One region of the Uliginosibacterium sangjuense genome, then DNA from elsewhere that is predicted to be linked to it. Evidence: predicted binding sites of a transcription regulator. Region 1 holds the regulator's gene; the other holds the start of a gene.
What was found. Region 1 encodes LexA, which represses DNA repair genes until DNA is damaged. Its sites were predicted from a motif close to ACTGTATNTANATACAGT; they were not measured.
Positions count from the first base shown of each region.

Region 2: a site for LexA is predicted at 1,921-1,938, ahead of imuA (translesion DNA synthesis-associated protein ImuA). Genes of this name have one in related genera too.

Region 1 is NZ_CP101132.1:2,917,070-2,921,838, forward strand. It holds gene NMB43_RS13505 (helix-turn-helix domain-containing protein) at 1-192, shown strand, start outside; gene queD (6-carboxytetrahydropterin synthase QueD) at 426-884, shown strand; gene NMB43_RS13515 (hypothetical protein) at 925-1,101, opposite strand; gene lexA (transcriptional repressor LexA) at 1,155-1,757, opposite strand; gene NMB43_RS13525 (ZIP family metal transporter) at 1,866-2,777, opposite strand; gene NMB43_RS13530 (MFS transporter) at 2,880-4,079, opposite strand; gene NMB43_RS13535 (MFS transporter) at 4,189-4,769, shown strand, end outside.
Region 2 is NZ_CP101132.1:1,703,852-1,708,620, forward strand. It holds gene NMB43_RS07765 (alpha/beta hydrolase) at 1-283, opposite strand, end outside; gene NMB43_RS07770 (branched-chain amino acid ABC transporter substrate-binding protein) at 509-1,693, shown strand; gene imuA (translesion DNA synthesis-associated protein ImuA) at 1,963-2,655, shown strand; gene NMB43_RS07780 (Y-family DNA polymerase) at 2,739-4,202, shown strand; gene NMB43_RS07785 (error-prone DNA polymerase) at 4,186-4,769, shown strand, end outside.

The DNA of each region.
Region 1 (4,769 bases):
TCGCGCTATGAAAGCGGTCGCGACATTCCCCGCCCCGTTCAGGCCTTGCTTCGCCTGGTCCATGTCGAGCGCATCGACATCGACAAGATCCGCAAGGATGACTTCGAGGTCATCGAATACCTGCGCGCCCACAATCAGGACCTGTACAAGAGCCTGAAGAAGGAAGCGAAGGCCAAGAAGAAGGAAAAGTAATTTTCTTCCGCGCGCGGCGACCTCCCGGTCGCCGCGCTGGGCGCCTCCCGCCCCGCTTCTCTGCCTGGTCTAAGGCGTTTCAGCCGACCAGTTTGATCGCCCAGCCCTTTGGCGTCGCAGCTCCTCGCAGGCAGGTACGCCGCTGGTAGAATCAGCACCTCATTGATGTCGTTATTGGTTGTATCGAACAACCAATACCCGCTCAGCGTTCCCGCCATTCCAGCAGGTCTCCCGTGCTCATCACCCGTCGTCTCGAGTTCGATGCAGGACATCGCATCCCCGACCACCGCAGCCTATGCCGTCATCTGCACGGTCATCGCTATGCCATCGAGGTCACGGTTTCGGGCCGCATCACGCAGCAGGATGGCAACCCACGCAATGGGATGGTGCTGGACTTCTCGGAGATCAAAGCGGTGGTGAAGGCCGAGATCGTGGACCAATGGGACCACGCCTTCCTGGTCTACCGCGGAGACACCGCGATCCTGGATTTCTTGCAGACGCTACCAGAGCACCGCACAGTGGTGCTTGATGTCGTGCCGACCGCCGAGAACCTCGTGGCCGTGGCTTTCCGCCAACTGGCACCACGCATTGGCGAGATCTGCGACAAGCAGTTGACGCTGGAAAGCGTACGCTTGTACGAGACACCCAACTGCTGGGCGGACGCGACACGCGCACAAATGCTGGCCGAATAAGGCCGGTCTCGCATTCCATGCCCCGCCAGGGCCCGCCGGTTCAACGCCCGGAATTCAGCCGCGACTCTTCGTACAGGGTCAGCAAGCCGTAGCTACGACCGCGCCGATACAGCACGTCGAGCATGGCCTTGGCCCAGGAGCGATCGGCCGCACGGCGTGACACGGGACGAGACGGATGTTGGCTGCTGGCGCAGCACAGTTGGCGGTTGGCGTTCATGGCAATGTGTCCTCGCATTGGGGAGAGAATGGCGCTGTGGGCAGCGTCGTGGCTCAGGCGTCGAATTCGTCGCGGATCAAGCCGACAACGACACCTTCGATAGTCAGGGACTGGCGCTGCGGATCGATCACGATGGGCGCCATGTCGCGGTTTTCCGGCAGCAGTTCGACCTGACCGTTGCGTCGGCGCAGTCGCTTGACGGTCACCTCGTCGTCCACGCGCGCCACAATGATCTGGCCGTCGCGCACGTTGGCCGTGCGATGCACGGCAATGAGATCGCCCTCCAGGATGCCGGCTTCGATCATCGACAGACCGCGCACACGCAGCAGGAAATCGGCACGCAAGCCGAACATGTCGGGATCGACGCGCACACGGCGGTCGATACTGGTTTCAGACAAGATCGGCGAGCCGGCAGCCACGCGACCGACCACCGGCAACCCCAGTGCTTCGGTCAAACGGATCCCACGCGCCGAGCCGCCTTCGAGCTGGATCGCCCCCTTCTTGGCGAGCGCCTTGAGATGAGCCTCCGCAGCATTCGGCGAAGCGAAACCGAAAGCTGTGCAAATTTCGGCCCGTGTCGGCGGAGCGCCGTTATGCTCGACGGCGCTACGGATGAAATCCAGGATTTCGCGTTGGCGGGGCGTCAGGTCGTCCATGGCTGCTTGGTTTCCTCGCAATCTCTATTGACTGTATATTCATACAGGAATCCTGAAATTGCAAGTCAACGCTCTGCCGCCGCCAGCTGCCCCAAGACACCTGGGGGCTCAGGCCAACGCTGTGTCCATCACCATCATCACGCAGAAGCCGATGGACAGGCCGATGGTGGCATCTCGCTCGTGACCGTTGCGATGGGATTCCGGGATGATTTCGTGACTCACCGCGAACAGCATGGCGCCCGCAGCGAAGGCCAAACCCCAGGGCAGGAGGCTGGCCGACACGCCCACCGCAATCGCGCCCAGCACTGCGAACAGCGGTTCGACGAGCCCCGTCAGCGCACCGGCCAAGGCAGCTTTGGCGCGTGAGAGACCGGCGCCAGCCAAAGCCAGCGCCACCACCAGGCCCTCCGGCACATCCTGCAGCGCGATACCGGTCGCCAGGCCATCGGCACCGGCGGCCCCCGCGCCGGCTGCGACGCCGACCGCCATGCCTTCAGGAATGTTGTGGAGCGCGATGGCGATGACGAACAGGAGGATGCGCGAAGGCAGCACTGCAGACGCGGTCCGGGTTTCCTGTCCCGTGGCATCGAAGTGGACGTGCGGCATCACGCGGTCAAACCACAGCAGGGCCAGCACGCCCAGCACGAGCCCCATGCTGACGAGGCCACCGGCCGCCCACTTGCCTAAGCCAAGATCCCGCGCGGCGGCCAGTCCGGGCACGATCAGCGAGAAGGCAGTGGCCGCCAGCATCACACCTGCGCCGAAACCGAGCAGACCATCGGCCACACGTGTAGGGATGCGCCGCATGGCCAGCACGGGCAAGGCCCCCAACGCGGTCGCAAGCGCCCCCATGGCGCCACCTTCAAGCGCGCGCACGGCAGGCGGACTCAGTTGCGCAATCAGGGCTGACCAGGTTTGCGTCGCGAGCAGGACGAAGCCCGTTGCGACCAGGAGCAAGCCCGCCAGGCGGCGACTGGAAAGTGGGCGAGGCAGGGCGAGATATCTGGCGAGGCTGCGCATGGCGGTCTCCGTACTGGGCGAATGCGATGGACCCAGTCTATGGAAACCCTTTTAATCAATCCAATTAATCTATCAAAGAATATTGATAGTTAAATCACATGGTCAATTCACGCGGTGAACGCGTCGGGCGGCCCAGATCGACAGCAGGCCGATCGCGCAACTGAGGTAGCCGACCCAGTCGTAACCCAGCAGGCTCCCGCCCTCCCCGGCCTGCATCATGGCGCCAGCGATGAAAGCCGCCGCACCTGAGGCCAGGTTCTGCACCGCCGAGTTGAAGGCCATCACGCGACCGCGCAAGCGCATTTCGGTCGCCGCCGTGACCAAGGCGGTCGCTGGGATGAAGCGGCCGCTGACGAAGATGAAGAAGAGGGCTGCGATGAGCAATTGCCAGCCCAGACTCAGGAGCAGAGTCTGTGTCACCAGCACGATGGGGACGAAACTCGCCAGCACCATCCAGGTAAGCACACGCGCATAGGGGTGACGATCGGTCAGGCCGCCGATCCACGGCCGCGTCACCAGTGTCACCGCACCACCCACCAGATAGATCCAGCTCAGCTCGGCCGGCGCCAAGCCCACGTTGGCGACCAGCGAGGGCGCGATATAAGGAATCACCAGGAAGCCGGCGAACATGACCAGCGCGGTCACAGCAAAAGCCCACCAGTGGTTGGGCACCGACAGCAGCTCACGGTAGCTCGCCAGCATGCTGATACGTGCCTGCCCCAGGTGCCCGCGCACGGCAGGCACAGTACGCCAGGCGAACAACAGGACGAGACCGCACAGGCCGGTGAGGACAGCAAACGGCATGCGCCAGCCGGCATGGCTGGCCAGCAGCAGCCCCGCCGGCACCCCCGCCACGGCGGCCAGCGAAAAGCCCATCATGACCATGGACATGGCACGCCCGCGCCGCGGCGGGGCCACCACGTCGCCCACGATGGCAAAGGTGATCGAGCCCAGCACGCCGCCAAAGATGCCCGCCACGGCGCGGGCCGCGAGCAGGCTCCAGTGGCCCGGCGCCAGGGCACAGGCCAGCGTGGCCAAGGTCAGCCCGACATAGGTGGCCAGCAGCGCGCTGCGCCGGTCATAGCGATCGGCCAGCGAGGCGGCAAGCAGCGCCGACAGGCCGGCCGCCAGCGAATAGGCCGACACCAGCATGCCGAACTCAGCGGTGCCGATGCGCATCTCGCTCATCAACTGCGGCGACAACGGCATCATGATCATGAAATCCACGATGGCGGTGAATTGCACCAGCATCAGGATGACCAGCAGCGCGCGTTCGCGCGCCTCACTCAGCGGGGGATTCATGGGGCTTGGGGACGAGCCGTGTCGTAGCGCGGCATCTGGGATGACTCGGGCATGAATTGTAACGGTTGCCTTCCACGACCTGCCCGGATAAAGCGGATAATCGCGGCCGATGAGAGAAATCTTCGCCTACCGCTCTTTCTTCAATTTCTGGCTGGCCCGCGTCGCCACCACCATGGCCAACAACATGATGATGGTGGCCGTCGCGTGGCAGATGTACGACCTGACCAACAGCGCCATGGACCTGGGCCTGGTCGGCCTGTTCCAGTTCCTCCCCTCGCTTGCGCTGACGCTGGTCGTCGGCCACGTCGCCGACCGATATGACCGCCGCTACGTGCTGGCCGCCTGCCTGTTCTTCCAGTTGGTGGTCACGGTCGCCCTGGTGGTCGGCACGCAGCAGCAGTGGATCGGCCGTGAGCTGATCTTCGCCGCCTCGCTGGTACTGGGTTGCACCAAGGCCTTCCAGATGCCGACCCAGCAGGCACTGATGCCGCTGCTGGTCCCCTCCGAGGTCCTGCCGCGCGCCCTTGCCCTGGGCTCGGCCGGCACCCAGGCCGCCATCATCGGCGGGCCGGCCCTGGGCGGCTTCATCTACGTAGCGGGGGCAGACGTCGTCTACCTCTGCTGCGGCGCCTTGTTCCTGCTCGCCATCGTGTTCATGCTGCGCATCCGCCTCGCCCATGCGGGCAATCC
Region 2 (4,769 bases), 1.2 Mb from region 1:
TCACGCAGTCCTGCTTCTGCGCCTGCATCTCGCGCTGCACCTCCTCGAAGATCGCCTTGCTGCCCAGCTTCTGTTTGCTGAGATCGCCCACGCTGGCGGCAGCGAGACCGACGTCCAGTTTTTCGTCGGCCACCGTGAGCGTGTACTTGTCGAGTTTCTTGCCGCTGACATCCGCCCAGCCAAAGCGCAGGTCGGTCAGCCCGTTGGCGCTGAAAGTCTTGCCGAAGTCGGTGGGTTTGTCGGGGTCGTTGGGATTGCGGTTGGTGGCGAAATAGATGCGCATGGACTCTTCTCCTTTGTGGTGTGCTTTGGGGCTGGCGCGGATCGTCTCGCCAGACTGTAGGTTAGAGGGCTCAGGTGACGGCGCAAGCACAGCCTGCGGGCTTGCCCGGGAGGGTAGTGGTCGCCCGCAGGGGCACGGGTTTGTTGACCCAGCCTGGCGTCGGGCGCATCGTTTTCGGTCAACATCTGTTTCTTTGCCCTGATCCACTCCACGGAGACATCCCTTATGACGACTCGCAATCCCTTGCGCCTGCTGCCTCTGGCGGGCCTGGCACTGCTTGCTGCCGCCTGCAGCCCGAAGAAGGACGAGGCAGCCGCACCGGCGGCGGCACCCGCAGCCGAAGTCCAGGTCGTCAAGATCGGCTTCTCGGCACCGCTGACCGGCCCACAGGCCCATTACGGCAAGGGTTATCAGAACGGTGTGCAACTGGCCATCGACGACGTGAACGAAACGAAACCGGTGATTGGTGGCAAGGCGGTGAAGTTCGAGCTGTTCGCCGAGGACGACATGGCCGACCCGAAGACGGCGACGCAGGTGGCGCAGCGCATTCTCGATGGCGGCATCAAGGGCATGATCGGCCACTTCAACTCGGGTACCTCGATCCCGGCGTCGAAGGTGTACTCGGACGCCGGCATGCCGCAGATCGCCATGGCGACCGCGCCGGCCTTCACCCAGCAGGGCTTCAAGACGACCTTCCGCTCGATGACCTCCGACACCCAGCAAGGCTCGGTGATGGGGCGTTACGTGGTGGAGAAGCTCGGCGCGAAGAAGATCGCGATCATCGATGACCGTACCGCCTACGGTCAGGGCCTGGCGGATGAGTTCGAAAAGGCGGCCAAGGCGGCCGGCGGCAACATCGTGGCGCGCGAGTTCACCACCGACAAAGCCAGCGACTTCATGGCCATCCTCACCAAGATCAAGGGGGCCAAGCCGGACGCGGTGTTCTTCGGTGGTACCGATGCGCAGTCCGGCCCGATGGCCAAACAGATGCGCCAGATTGGCGTCAAGGTCCCCCTGGTGTCGGGCGAGATGACGCGTTCGGACACCTTCCTCAAACTGGCGGGCGAAGCGGCCGAAGGCACCATTGCCTCGCTGGCGGGTGTGCCGCTCGACAAGATGCCCGGCGGCAAGGAGTTCGAGGCGCGCTTCAAGGCCCGCTTTGGCGACATGGAGATCTACTCGCCCTATGGTTACGACGCGACGCGCGTGCTGTTGGCGGCGATGCAGAAGGCGGATTCCGTGGAGCCCGCCACCTATCTCCCGGTGCTGGCGACGATCCAGCATGCCGGCGTGACCGCGCCGGACATCGCCTATGACGAGAAGGGCGACCTCAAGAGCGGCGGCATCACCGTCTACAAGGTGGAGAAGGGCGCCTGGACGGTGCTGGAGAGCATCGGCGGCGCGCAGTAAGGCTGCGTCGTCTAGCACGGATCGACAGGCCGGCTTTGCCGGCCTGTTTCTTTTCCGCATGTCATTCCCGCGAAAGCGGGAATCCACGTGTTCCCATAGTGCTGGCTCTTCACGCGAAAGTGGATTCCCGCTTTCGCGGGAATGACGAGCCCCTCTGCGTCGACAAGTCAGAGGCATGAGTGCTGGGCATGGAGCGAACCGGCAAGTGGACTGGCAAGTTTTGTTTTGCTGTATAAAAATACAGATAAACACAACCCTCTCTTCGCGCCATGTCCGCCTTGCCTTCCCTGCAGACCGTCCTGCAACGCCCCGATGTCTGGCGCGGCGACCGCTTGGCCGCGCTGGACAAGGCGGCCATTCCGACCGGCTTTGCGCCGCTTGACGAGGCCTTGCCCGGCGCAGGCTGGCCGCGTGGGGCGCTGATCGAGTTGCTGGCGGCACAGCAAGGCATCGGTGAGCTGTCCTTGCTCTTGCCCGCCTTGCGCGCGTGCGCCGCCGAGGCGCCCATCGTGCTGGTCGCCCCGCCGGGTGAGGTGCATGCGCCGGCCTGGGCGGCGCAGTTTCCACTGGCCCGCCTGCTGCTCGTGCGTGCTGGGCGGGACGACATTGCCTGGAGCACCGAGCTGCTGCTCGCCAGCGGTGGCGTGGGCGCGGTGCTGGCCTGGCTGCCGGCGCAGACCGACAACAAATCCCTGCGTCGCCTGCAATTGGCGGCCGAGGGGCGCCGCGGCCTGGCTTTCCTGTGCCGTCCGCAGGCTGCCGCGCAGGCGGCATCGCCGGCACCCCTGCGTCTGCAATTGACGGGCAGTGCCCAGGGCTTGCGGGTGGATATCCTGAAGCGGCGTGGGCCGGTCTGCGCGCAGCCGCTCTGGCTGAACGTGGCGCGCCCGGTGGCGCTGGCGCGGCAGGTGTCAGGAGGCGCGCCGGCACCCGTCAAGCCCCATCTGGTGACACAGGGGTGAGCGGGATGCCGGGCGATTCCTCCGCGCTTCTTCTTGTGCGTGACGGCAGCCTGGCGTGCCGATGGCCGTGTTGCGCCTGAGCCATGGATGCGTCTCGACCTGCCAGCCTGTGGCTGGCGCTCCGCCTCTTCCGTCTGCCGCTTGAATGGGGCGGCGCCCCGCCGGCCGAGCCGAGCGTGGTGGTCGAGGCGCATCGCGTGTGGTGTGCCAACGCGGCTGCCGAAGCCCTGGGCATACAGGTCGGGCTACGCCTGGCCGCCGCCTTGGGCATGGCGCCAGGGTTGTTGGTGCAGGAACGCAAGCCGCAGCAGGAGCAGGCGGCGCTGCAGCGCCTGGCCTGTTGGGCGGGGGGCTTCACGCCCGAGGTCTGCCTGGCCGCCGAGGATGAGCTCTTGCTCGAAATCGGTGGCTGCCTGCGTCTCTTCGGCGGCCTGGATGTCTTGCTCGACGCCATCCGCACCGGTCTGCACGCGCAGGCCTATTCCTTTCACATGGCGCTCGCGCCTACACCCCTGGCAGCGCAATGGTTGGTGCGTGCCGGGGCGGAAGCCCGCTGCGTCGATCCGGCTGCCTTGCCTGAGGTCCTCGGGCCGCTGCCGGTCGCGGTGATGGGCCTGTCCGCGCGTGACGACAGGACGCTGGGCGCCCTCGGCGTGCATGCCTTGCAGGATTTGTTTGCCCTGCCAGCCGCGGGGCTGGCGCGCCGTTTCGGGACGGGTGTGCCGCTGCGGCTGGCCCAGGCGCTGGGCAGTGCGCCCGATCCGCGGGCGCGCTTCGCTTTTCCGGAGCAGTTCGCCCAGGGCATGGAACTGCCGGCCAAGGTGGAGAGTGCGCCGATGCTGTTGTTCGCGGCGCGGCGTCTGCTCGCCGGGCTGGCCGGCTGGCTGGGGCAGCGGGTGTGTGGCGTGGCCGAGTGCGAGCTGTCGATGACGCATGAGGATGAGGCGCCGACGCAGCTGATCCTGGCCTTTGCCGGTGCCACACGCGACCTGCCGCGTATGGAGCGGGTGCTGCGCGAGCGCCTGGAGCGTCTCGAATTGCGCCAGCCTGCGATCGAGCTGAGTCTGCGTGCCGATGCGCCACGCCTGCTGCCCGGGACCAGCCTGGGCCTGTTCGCGCAGGCGGCGACCGAGGCGCTGGACCCGGTCATCGAACGCCTGCGTGCCCGCCTGGGGCAGGAGGCGGTGCATGGCCTGATGGTGCATCCCGACCATCGCCCGGAGTGCGCTTCGCGGCCCTTGGTGGAGGGCGCACGCGCCGAGACACAGCGCCGGCCGGGGCCACCGCGCCCGCTGTGGCTGCTGGCGCGGCCACGGCGTCTGGCGGAGCGGGGTGGCAGCCTGCATCACGGCGGCCCCTTGCAGCGCCTGGCCGGGCCGGAGCGCATCGAGAGCGGCTGGTGGAGTGCGGGGTGGGGTGCAGACCCCGCCGCCCAGGCGCCGGGCGACGTCCGCCGCGATTACTACGTCGCGCTGTCGCAGGCGGGCGAGTGGCTGTGGATCTATCGCGACGAGGAAGGCTGGTGGCTGCATGGCTTCTTTGCCTGACTATGCCGAGCTGCACTGCCTGACGAACTTCAGCTTCCTGCGCGGAGCCTCGCATCCGGCCGAGCTGATGGCGCAAGCCCGTCAGCGTGGCTACCAGGCCTTGGCGATCACCGATGAATGCTCGGTGGCCGGTGTGGTGCAGGCCTGGCAGGCGCTGCGCGACATGCAGGCGGAGGACGAGCGCGCGGCGAAGGAGGTAGAGGATGCAGGGGCGCCGCCGCCCGTCTTCCTGCCCATGCCCAAGCTGATCGTGGGCAGCGAGTTCGTGCTGAGCGATGGCCTGAAGCTGGTGCTGCTGGCCCGCAACCGTGCCGGCTACGGCAACCTGTGCGCGCTGATCACGCTGGCGCGGGGGCGGGCGGGGAAGGGGGATTACCTCCTGCAGCGCGGCGACCTGGGTGGCGTCTTGCCCGAGACCGGCGCGGTGCCGGATTGCCTGGCCCTGTGGGTGCCGGGCGCAGCGCCGGACGAGGCGGATGCTGCCTGGCTGGCCGAGCGTTTTCCGGGGCGGTTGTGGATCGCGGTCGAACTGCTGTGCGCGGCGGACGATGCGACGCGCCTGGCCCG